3 regions of the Streptomyces sp. NPDC039462 genome follow, and region 2 is predicted to be linked to each of the others. Evidence: riboswitches for the same ligand, from Rfam matches in the RefSeq annotation. Region 2 holds a riboswitch; each other region holds the start of a gene.
What was found. A riboswitch is a leader RNA that binds a small molecule or an ion and turns the genes downstream of it on or off. The one in region 2 is predicted to bind cyclic di-AMP.
Positions count from the first base shown of each region.

Region 1 (3,264 bases), on a different contig from region 2:
GGTCATCTCGGCGGCCGAGCGCTCCTTGCCCTCGAACTGGTACTTGCCGTCCTTGTAGAACTCGGACGCGGCGACGTCGAGCGCGAGCGCGATCTGCTCGCCGGGGACGTAACCGGCCTGCTTGATGGCCTCGAGGATGAGGTCGAGGGCGGCGCGGTTGGAGTCCAGGTTCGGGGCGAAGCCGCCCTCGTCGCCGAGGCCGGTGGAGAGGCCCTTGTCCTTCAGGACCTTCTTCAGCGTGTGGTAGACCTCGGTGCCCCAGCGCAGGGCCTCGGAGAAGGACTCCGCGCCGATCGGGGCGATCATGAATTCCTGGATGTCGACGTTCGAGTCGGCGTGCGACCCGCCGTTCAGGATGTTCATCATCGGGACGGGCAGCAGGTGCGCGTTCGGACCGCCGAGGTAGCGGAAGAGCGGCAGGTCGCTGGCCTCGGAGGCGGCGTGCGCGACGGCGAGCGAGACGCCGAGGATGGCGTTGGCGCCGAGCGAGCCCTTGTTGTCGGTGGCGTCCAGGTCGAACATCGCCTGGTCGATCAGGCGCTGCTCGGTGGCGTCGTAGCCGACGAGCTCCGGGCCGATCTGCTCGATGACGGCGAGGACGGCCTTCTCGACACCCTTGCCCTGGTAACGGTTGGGGTCACCGTCACGGAGTTCGATGGCCTCGAAGGCACCGGTGGAGGCACCGGACGGGACGGCGGCACGACCGGTGCTGCCGTCGTCGAGGCCGACCTCGACCTCGACCGTGGGGTTGCCTCGGGAGTCCAGGATTTCCCGGGCTACGACGACGTCGATGGACGGCACGAGCATCTCCTTCTGGGAGTGTGACGCGTAAACACGATTACGCCGGGCCGCTTCGGCCCTGCGTCTCCTGAGCCTAACCGGCTCCGGGCCTTCGGCCAGCCGACCGCCCGTCCCCTGGGACGACACAAGGCCCATATGGCGCGGAAACAGGGCGTAAGGCCATGTTCTCTACTCGCTAGTAGCGAACAAGAGGGGCCGGAGGCGGCGGAGGGAACGGGTGCGGACATGCCCCCGCCCCGGTGCGTACGGGGGATACGCGCACCGGGGCGGGGAGCCCGTGGGGACGGGGGGTACGGCCGTGCGTCCGCCGAGGCACGGCCGTGACCGGCCGGGTCAGCTCAGGTGGAGCTGCTGGCCCGGGTAGATGAAGTCGGCGTCGTCGATGATGTCGCCGTTGAGCTTGTAGACCTTCTGCCAGCCGCCCTTGACGTCGTGCGCCTGGGCGATCTTGGACAGGGTGTCGCCCGTCTTGACCTTGTACTCGCCGTCGCCCTTCTCGACCTTCTTGCCGGTCGGGGTCTCGACGGTCTTCTTGGTCTCGGTCTGCGGCGTCGGCTGCGGCTTGGGAGCGGCCTGCTTCGGCGCGGCCTGCTGCTGCGGAGCGGCCTGCTGCTGCGTCTGCTGCGGCTGCGGCTTGCTCTGCTGCTGCGGGGCCTGCTGCTGCGAGCCGCCGCCGTTGTACGCGGCGCCCGAGAGGCCGACGCCACAGCTCGGCCAGGCGCCCTTGCCCTGGCCGGCGAGGACCTTCTCGGCGATCTCGATCTGCTGGGCCTTGGAGGCCTTGTCGGCGGTCGGCGCGTACTTCGTGCCGCCGTACGCGGCCCAGGTGGACGGCGAGAACTGGAGGCCGCCCTGGTAGCCGTTGCCGGTGTTGATGGACCAGTTGCCGCCGGACTCGCACTGGGCGACGGCGTCCCACTCCTGACCGGTGGCGGCGTTGGCCGAGCCGGCCGCCATCAGCGGGGCGGCGACGGCGGCGCCGGTCACGCCGACGAGCGTGGCGACACGAGTGGCCTTGGACGGGCGACGGTGCTTGCCCTTGCCGGAAAGCAGCATGAGTTCATCCCCTACACCGACGCCTGCGAGGTGAGCTGTCGGGTTCGGGCCGATGTGGTTGCCCGGCCGCACTCTCGCGAGTGCGGCTTCACCCCTAGCCGCATGACACGGCACTTACCTTGGGTCCCCCGCTCCTGCCCACGGCGCTCTTGAGCGACGACTGTTCCCGTCCGGCCGTTGGCAGGATTCGGCGTACCGACCGGCGGGGCTCACCAGTGGCGAGCGGTCACGACCGTAGACACGCTCCCCACCGAATTTCAAAGACGATCAGGGCTTCTGAGACCCATCTCTCACTCGCGCCAAACCGGACAACACCGGCCAAGTCCCCCGCAGACGCATCGTCAAATCCCGTTACTTTTCGCCCACATCGAGGCTCTGACCGGGGAGGATGAGATCCGGGTCGCCTCCGACGGTCTTCTTGTTCTCGCTGTAGAGCTCGTGCCATCCGCCGTCGACCCCGAAGTCGTCCGCGATGACCGAGAGGTTGTCCCCGGAACGCACGGTGTACGTCCCGTCGGCGAGCTTCTCGGAGCGGTCGGCGCCGCGCGAGGCGTGCCGTCCGGGGCGGTCGCCGGCGCTGTCGCTCTCGTCCGCGCGGTCGCCGCGGTGGCGGCCGGAGGAGGAGCTGTTGGGGTCGGTGGCGTCGTCGGCCGGGTCGGTCGACTTCTCGGGCGCGGGTGAAGTGGTGTCCTTCTGGCCGGACTTGCCGGAGTCGCCCTTGCCGTCGGCGTCTTCGGCGTCGCCCTTGCCGCCCTTGCCGTCCTTTTCGCCGGACTCGTCGTGATTCTTCTCTCGCGAACCGTCGCCGGAGGCGGGCGTGTCGCTCGCGTCGTCGGAGGGCCGCTCCGGGTCGGCGGAGTCCGTGGTCTCGCCGGAAGACTTGTCCGTCCCCTTCTCGGGGGCCTTGGAGTCCTTGGAACCCTCGGGCTCCTTGGCGTCCTTGGAATCCTTGGAGCCCTCGGGGTCCTTGGAGTCGGCCGAACCCGTCGAGTCGGAGGGCGTCGGGGTGACGGGCCCGCCCGGGTCGACGTCGGCCGCGGCACCGCCCTTGCTGAGCCCGGCGATCGGGGCACAGCTCGGCCAGGCCGCGGTGCCCTTGTCGCGGAGGATCTTCTCGGCGACGGCGATCTGCTGCGAGCGGCTGGCCTGGTCGGGGCTGGTCGCGTAGTCGAGGCCGCCGTACGCCTCCCACGTCTCCTGCGAGAGCTGGAGGCCTCCGTAGTAGCCGTTGCCGGGGTTGGCGCTCCACGCGCCGCCGCTCTCGCACTCGGCGAGCTTCTCCCACGTGGTGGTCTCGGCGGCGCTCGCGCTGGTGGCGCCGAGCAGCGGGATGGCGATGGCTGATCCGGTGACACCTGCCGCGACGATGAGGGCCGGGGCCTGGCGGGGGCGTCGGTGACGACCATT
Region 1 covers NZ_JBVKAO010000008.1:121,502-124,765, forward strand. The annotation lists gene eno (phosphopyruvate hydratase) at 1-801, opposite strand, end outside; partial or broken gene ACZ7LU_RS33775 (LysM peptidoglycan-binding domain-containing protein) at 1,135-1,338, opposite strand; partial or broken gene ACZ7LU_RS33780 (transglycosylase family protein) at 1,462-1,857, opposite strand; cyclic di-AMP (ydaO/yuaA leader) riboswitch at 1,862-2,013, opposite strand; gene ACZ7LU_RS33785 (LysM peptidoglycan-binding domain-containing protein) at 2,209-3,264, opposite strand, start outside.
Region 1: linked by a shared signal. The riboswitch ahead of ACZ7LU_RS33780 (transglycosylase family protein) and the one ahead of ACZ7LU_RS15535 (C40 family peptidase) in region 2 are both predicted to bind cyclic di-AMP.

Region 2 (3,264 bases):
CAGGTGGACCGTCGTCATGATCAGGTCGTCGAAGTCCAGCGCGTTCGCCTCGCGGAGGCGTGACTGGTACATCGCGTAGGCCTGGGCGAGGGTCTTCTCGAAGCCGTCGGCGGCCTGTCCGGCGAAGTCCTCCTCGTCGATCAGCTCGTTCTTCAGGTTCGAGATCTTGGCGCTGAAGGACTTCGGCGGGAACTTCTTCGGGTCGAGATCCAGGTCGCGGCAGACCAGGGCCATGAGGCGCTTGGAGTCCGCGGCGTCGTAGATCGAGAAGGAGGAGGTGAAGCCCAGCTTCTTGTACTCACGGCGCAGGATGCGGACGCAGGCGCTGTGGAAGGTGGAGACCCACATCGCGTTCGCCCGGGGGCCGACGAGCTGCTCGACGCGCTCCTTCATCTCGCCCGCGGCCTTGTTCGTGAAGGTGATCGCGAGGATCTGGCCCGGGTGCACGCCGCGCTCGGCGAGGAGGTACGCGATGCGGTGGGTCAGCACACGGGTCTTGCCGGAACCGGCGCCGGCCACGATGAGCAGGGGGGAGCCGGCGTGCACGACGGCCGCGCGCTGGTTCTCGTTCAGCCCGTCGAGGAGCGACGCCGGGTCGATGACCGGGCGCGGGGCGCCGTCGCGGTAGTGCGACTCCCGGGTCATGGGCGCGTCGAACTTCCCGTCGAACAAATCGTCCGGAATGGGCTCCGGAGCGCTGTCCTCGGGCGGCGGCGGGGGCGCTTCGTCCGCGGCCCGGGAGGGCTGCAGGTCCGCCAGGAAGCTGTCATCAAAGAGGCTGCTCATCGCTTCCCGAGTCTAGGCGGCCCCACTGACAACCCGCTGCGGTTCCGGACACACCCCCGCCCACCTACTCCGCGCCCACAGATGATCACACTCCGCTACGCCTCGCGCCGTCTCAGTCGTGTCCGCGTCAAGGGTCTCGTAAAGTCACGAAAATGTATCGGGCATATCGAACATCAACCTTCACAGGGGCCTCACGGGTTGGCTAGCGTGCCCGGCGGGCCACTCGCCCCCCACCGGCGAACCCCGCCGGGAACGGGTGGCCTCCGCCGAGTCCGACGTGTTCGGAGCCGGGGACCCACCAGAACCTTGGGGTGAATCGGTCCCGTACGAAGTACGGGACTGTAGGGCAGCCTTCCGAACCACCCGCCCGAACCCGACAGCTAACCCGGTAGGCGGTCTACGGAAGGAGTCGCCTCCCTTGGCGTCGCACCGCAAGCCGCGGACCCGTTCAGCCGGCCTACGCACGGCCCCCGCCCTCGGCATCACGACGGCGGCCCTCACCTCCGTCGCCCTCCTGGCACAGAGCGCGCAGGCGGCGCCCTCCGCGCCGGCGAAGCCCAGCCTCGAAGAGATCCAGAAGAAGGTCGACGAGCTCTACCAGCAGGCCGGCGTGGCCACCCAGAAGTACAACTCGGCCAAGGAGCGCACCGACAAGCAGCGCAAGAAGGTCGACCGTCTGCTCGACGACGTGGCCGAACGCACGGACGAGCTGAACGACGCGCGCAAGGAGCTGGGCTCCTTCGCCGCCGCCCAGTACCGCACCGGCGCCGTCTCGGAGACGGCCACGATGATGCTCGCCGACGACCCGCAGGGCTACTTCGACCAGAACCACCTGGCGGACCGGCTGACCACGCGCCAGAAGAAGGCGGTCGACGACTACCAGGCGCAGCAGGCGTCGGCGACCGAGCAGCGCACGAAGGCCGCGAAGAGCCTCAAGACGCTGAGCGAGTCGCGGGACGACCTCAGGACGAGCAAGCGGACCGTCCAGAAGAAGCTGGGTGACGCGCGGGAGCTCCTCTCGAAGCTGACCGCCGAGGAGAAGGCGCGGCTCGCGGAGATCGAGCGGAAGAAGAAGCAGGAGGCCAAGCGCAAGGCCGAGAAGCTGGCCCGCGAGCAGGCCGCGGAGGCGGAGCGCGAGCGGAAGGCCGAGGAGGCGGCGCAGCGGGAGAAGGAGCGGGGGGCCGACCAGGGCTCTGGTTCCGGATCCGGTTCCGGTTCCGGTTCCGACGCGGGCTCGGGTTCGGGTTCGGACTCTGGCACCGGCACCGGTGGCACAGGCACCGGCTCCGGAAGCACCGACGGCAGCTACGCCACCAAGGCCGCGAAGGTCATCGACTTCGCGGAGGCCCAGATCGGCAAGCCGTACGTCTGGGGCGCCACCGGCCCCGACTCCTACGACTGCTCCGGACTCACGCAGGACGCCTGGAAGGCCGCGGGAATCTCCCTGCCGCGCACCACCTGGGACCAGGTGAAGGTCGGCACGACCGTGAAGACCGCCGACGCCAAGCCGGGTGACCTGGTGTTCTTCTACGACGACATCAGTCACGTGGGGATCTACATCGGCAACGGCAAGATGGTCCACGCCCCGAAGCCGGGCGCGAACGTCCGCGTCGAGTCGATCTACTACATGCCGATCCACAGCGTGGTGCGCCCCGCATAAGGACGAAGCACGCTCTTGAGACCGACGCACCCCACTACGCGCGCGTGGCCCGCATCCTCCCCGGATGCGGGCCACGCGCGCGTGAGGCGTGAAAACTCAGGTCCACAGCACCGCGATGAAGATGTTCGCCGTGGTCAGCAGGCCGACCGCACCGAACATGCCCTTGTCGACCTTCTCCTCGTCCCGCTTCACATAGACCAGCGCGAGGATCACGATCAGCAGGGCCAGCTTGATGCCGATCTTGACGTTGTTGACCGTGTTGTCGTCCGCCTGGTTGAGGCCCACCAGGACCACACCGGTGACGAGCATGATCAACGCGCCGTGCAGCATGCCGGGGCTGAAGCGCGCGGTGCCCTGGCCCATCTGCTTCATCTGGGTCAGGAAGCCGCCCAGGAGCGAGGCGATGCCGATGATGTGCAGGCCGACGAAGAGATGGATGAGTAGGTCCATGAGGCCGGAGCCTAGCCGGGCCTCGGGCCGGGCGTGGCAGGCGCCCCCATAGCACCACACTCCGGCCGGGCAAGCCGGAAACGAGCCATCGGTCACGGCCGCGCACCAAGCAGCCGCCGTCCCGCGAACGGCACGGTCGTTGTCGGTCACTGTCCGCCCACTTCCGCCAGTTGCGCGCACTCCCTCACCAACCCGTGACGGTCGGGTTTAGCGTCCTGCACCAGGTGACCGGCTCCCCAACCGCCGTCCGAACCCGGGACGGCTGTCGGTCGCCACCGCCGAGAAAACCGGCGGCGGCCCGTCCCCCTGTGCGGGCCGCCGCCGGACACGTAAGGAGCCCCACTTCGTGGCAGCGCACCGCAAGCCCA
Region 2 covers NZ_JBVKAO010000002.1:1,098,092-1,101,355, forward strand. The annotation lists gene pcrA (DNA helicase PcrA) at 1-786, opposite strand, end outside; cyclic di-AMP (ydaO/yuaA leader) riboswitch at 1,041-1,196, shown strand; gene ACZ7LU_RS15535 (C40 family peptidase) at 1,205-2,446, shown strand; gene ACZ7LU_RS15540 (hypothetical protein) at 2,543-2,896, opposite strand; gene ACZ7LU_RS15545 (C40 family peptidase) at 3,243-3,264, shown strand, end outside.

Region 3 (3,264 bases), on a different contig from region 2:
CTGGCCCGCTCGGGGTCCCGGCGGGCGACCGCGTCGAGGATCGCGGCGTGCTCCGACCAGGACTCACCGGGCGCCGCCGGGGCCTGCACGACGTACATCCAGGCGACCTTGTGCCGGAGCTGGGTGAGCAGCGCGCTGAGGCCGGGGCTTCCGGAGGCCTGGGCGAGCGTCTCGTGGAACCAGCCGCCCAGCGAGCGCAGCTCCTCCCCCAGGCCGCTCCTGGAGCGCTCCTGGCCCAGCCTGACGAGCCCGCGCAACACCTTCAGGTGCGCGTCCGTGCGGCGCTGCGCTGCGCGCGCCGCGGCGAGCGGTTCGAGCAGCGTCCTGACCTCCAGGAGGTCGGCCGCCTCCTGTTCGGTGGGCTCGGCGACGCAGGCGCCCGCGTGCCTGCGGGTGACGACGAAGCCCTCGGCCTCCAGCGTGCGCAGGGCCTCGCGCACGGGCACCCGGGAGACGCCGTAGCGGCGCGCGAGGAGTTCCTCGGTGAGCCGGCCGCCCCTTTCGTGGACGCCGGCGACAATATCGTCCCGAATGGCCGTGCATACAGAGTGCGCGGGCACGCGCATGATCGGACCTCCGCCTTAATCCCCGCGAAACGCGGTCGACCGACACTCATTCAGTGACTCTATTGCAAAGCGCGGGAATTTCCGACGGCGGGCCGGAAATCATGGATATCTTTTGGCCAACGCGAAAGCCCCGGCTCTGGGCGAGCCGGGGCTTTCGGAGCTGTGCGGGGTCGGCGTCTGCCGTCCGTCGTCCGTCAGACGTTGACGCCGTGCGAGCGGAGGTACGCGACCGGGTCGATGTCCGAGCCGTACTCCGCGCCGGTGCGGGCCTCGAAGTGGAGGTGCGGGCCGCTGGAGTTGCCGGTGGAACCGGAGAGGCCGATCTGCTGGCCCGGGGTGACCGTCTGGCCCACGGTGACGCCGAGGGACGACATGTGGCCGTACTGGGTGTACGTGCCGTCGTTCATCTTGATGACCACGTTGTTGCCGTAGGCGCCGCCCCAGCCGGCCTCGACGACGGTGCCGGAGCCGACCGCGTGGACCGGGGTGCCGGACGCCGCGTGGAAGTCCACGCCGGTGTGGCTGCCGGAGGACCACATGGCGCCGCCGGTCTGGTAGCCCGTGGAGACGTACGAGCCGCTGATCGGGGAGACGTAGGTGTTCAGGCGCTTGCGCTCGGCCTCGCGGGCGGCGCGCTCCTTGGCCTCGCGCTCCTTCTTGGCCTTCGCCTTGGCCTCGGCCTCGGCCTTGCGCTTCTCCTCGGCGGCCTTCTTCTTGGCGGCCTCTTCGGCCTTCTTGGCTGCGGCGGCGTCGTCGGCGGCCTGCTGCTGCGCCGCGGCCTGCGCGTCGATGCTCGCGGCGAGCGAGTCACCGACGGATATCGCCTGGGTGAGGCCGGTGTGCTCCATGGCGGCTTCGTCGGGGGCGGCGAGCGCCGGGGCGGCGAGGCCGCCGATGACACCGGTGGTGGTGAGCGCCGCGACACCGGCGACGTTCGCGGTGGTACGCGTGAGGCGGCTCGGACGACGGTGCTTCCCGGTGGCACGGGTGAACGCCATGTGGCGGGTGATCCTTTCCTTCCTTCTCGCCTACCGGGTTAGCTGACGGGTTCGGAGCAGGAAGGTCTCCTACGGGTCCCTCGCCTCGCGGCAAGGTGCCCGATTCACCCCAGGGGACATGTGGGTCCCCGGCTCCCCTGGCTCGCGCCGTACGGGGACTCGGCGATGACTGTCCGGTGCCGCGGATGCGGCGTACTGCGCGACGAACAGCCGGGTCGACGCTAAACGCGCCGTCTTCAATCGACAAACAGAAGTCGCCTTTTGTAGCGCACGCCACACGGCAGACAGGCAACCACTGTATGAATTCGGACATATGGGGACCCCAGTGCCTGAAGCGGTCACCGGGGTCCCGATATGTCCTGACTGTGACTCAGCCGTCACTCAGCCCGTGACGACACTCACTTCGCCGATGCCGAGCGCCCTGACGGGCTCCTCGATCTGCGCGGCGTCCCCGACCAGGATCGTCACCAGGCGGTCCGCCGGGAAGGCGTTCACGACGGCGGCGGTGGCCTCCACGGTGCCGGTGGCGGCCAGCTGGCGGTACAGCTGCGCCTGGAAGTCGTCCGGGAGGTTCTGCTCGACCTGGTCGGCGAGGGTGGCCGCCACGGAGGCCGCCATCTCGTACTTCAGCGGGGCGACGCCCACGAGGTTCTGCACGGCCACGTCGCGCTCGGCGTCCGTGAGGCCCTCAGCGGCGAGGACGCGCAGGACCTGCCACAGGTCCTCCAGCGCCGGTCCCGTGTTCGGGGTGTCCACGGAGCCGCTGATGGCGAGCATCGCGGCGCCCGAGCCGTCCGGCGCCGAACGAAGGACCTGGCTGAACGCCCGTACGCCGTAGGTGTATCCCTTCTCCTCGCGCAGGACGCGGTCGAGACGCGAGGTGAGGGTGCCGCCCAGGCAGTACGTGCCGAGGACCTGGGCCGGCCAGACGCGGTCGTGCCGGTCGGCCCCGATGCGGCCGATCAGCAGCTGCGTCTGGACCGCTCCGGGGCGGTCCACGATGACGACGCGGCCGCGGTCGTCGGCGGTCACCGGCGGCACCGGGCGCGGCTCGCCCGGGGAGCCCGTCCAGGCGCCGACCGTGTCCGCGAGGACGGCGTCCAGGTCGGTCCCGGTCAGGTCGCCGACCACGACGAGGGTGGCCGTGGCGGGGCGGACGTGTTTCTCGTAGAAGGCGCGCACCGCCGCCGAGTCGATGGCCGCGACCGTCTCCTCGGTGCCCTGGCGGGGGCGGGACATGCGCGAGGTCGCGGGGAAGAGCTCCTTGGAGAGCTCCTTGGCGGCGCGGCGGGCCGGGTTGGCGGCCTCGTGCGGGATCTCGTCCAGGCGGTTGCGGACGAGCCGCTCGATCTCGCTGTCCGCGAAGGCGGGGGCCCGCAGGGCGTCGGCGAGCAGGCCGAGCGCCTTCGGGAGCCGGGAGACCGGGACCTCCAGGGAGACCCGCACGCCCGGGTGGTCGGCGTGTGCGTCGAGCGTCGCGCCGCAGCGGTCGAGCTCGGCGGCGAACTCCTCGGCGGAGTGCTTGTCGGTGCCTTCGTTGAAGGCCCTCGCCATGATCGTGGCGACGCCGTCGAGGCCCTCGGGCTCGGCGTCCAGGGGCGCTGCGAGGTTGATCTCGACGGCGACGACCTGCTGACCGGGGCGGTCGCAACGCAGCACGGTGAGGCCGTTGGGCAGCGTGCTGCGGTCGGGCGCCGGGA
Region 3 covers NZ_JBVKAO010000001.1:154,390-157,653, reverse strand. The annotation lists gene ACZ7LU_RS00585 (GntR family transcriptional regulator) at 1-566, opposite strand, end outside; gene ACZ7LU_RS00580 (M23 family metallopeptidase) at 761-1,564, opposite strand; cyclic di-AMP (ydaO/yuaA leader) riboswitch at 1,578-1,739, opposite strand; gene ACZ7LU_RS00575 (M16 family metallopeptidase) at 1,946-3,264, opposite strand, start outside.
Region 3: linked by a shared signal. The riboswitch ahead of ACZ7LU_RS00580 (M23 family metallopeptidase) and the one ahead of ACZ7LU_RS15535 (C40 family peptidase) in region 2 are both predicted to bind cyclic di-AMP.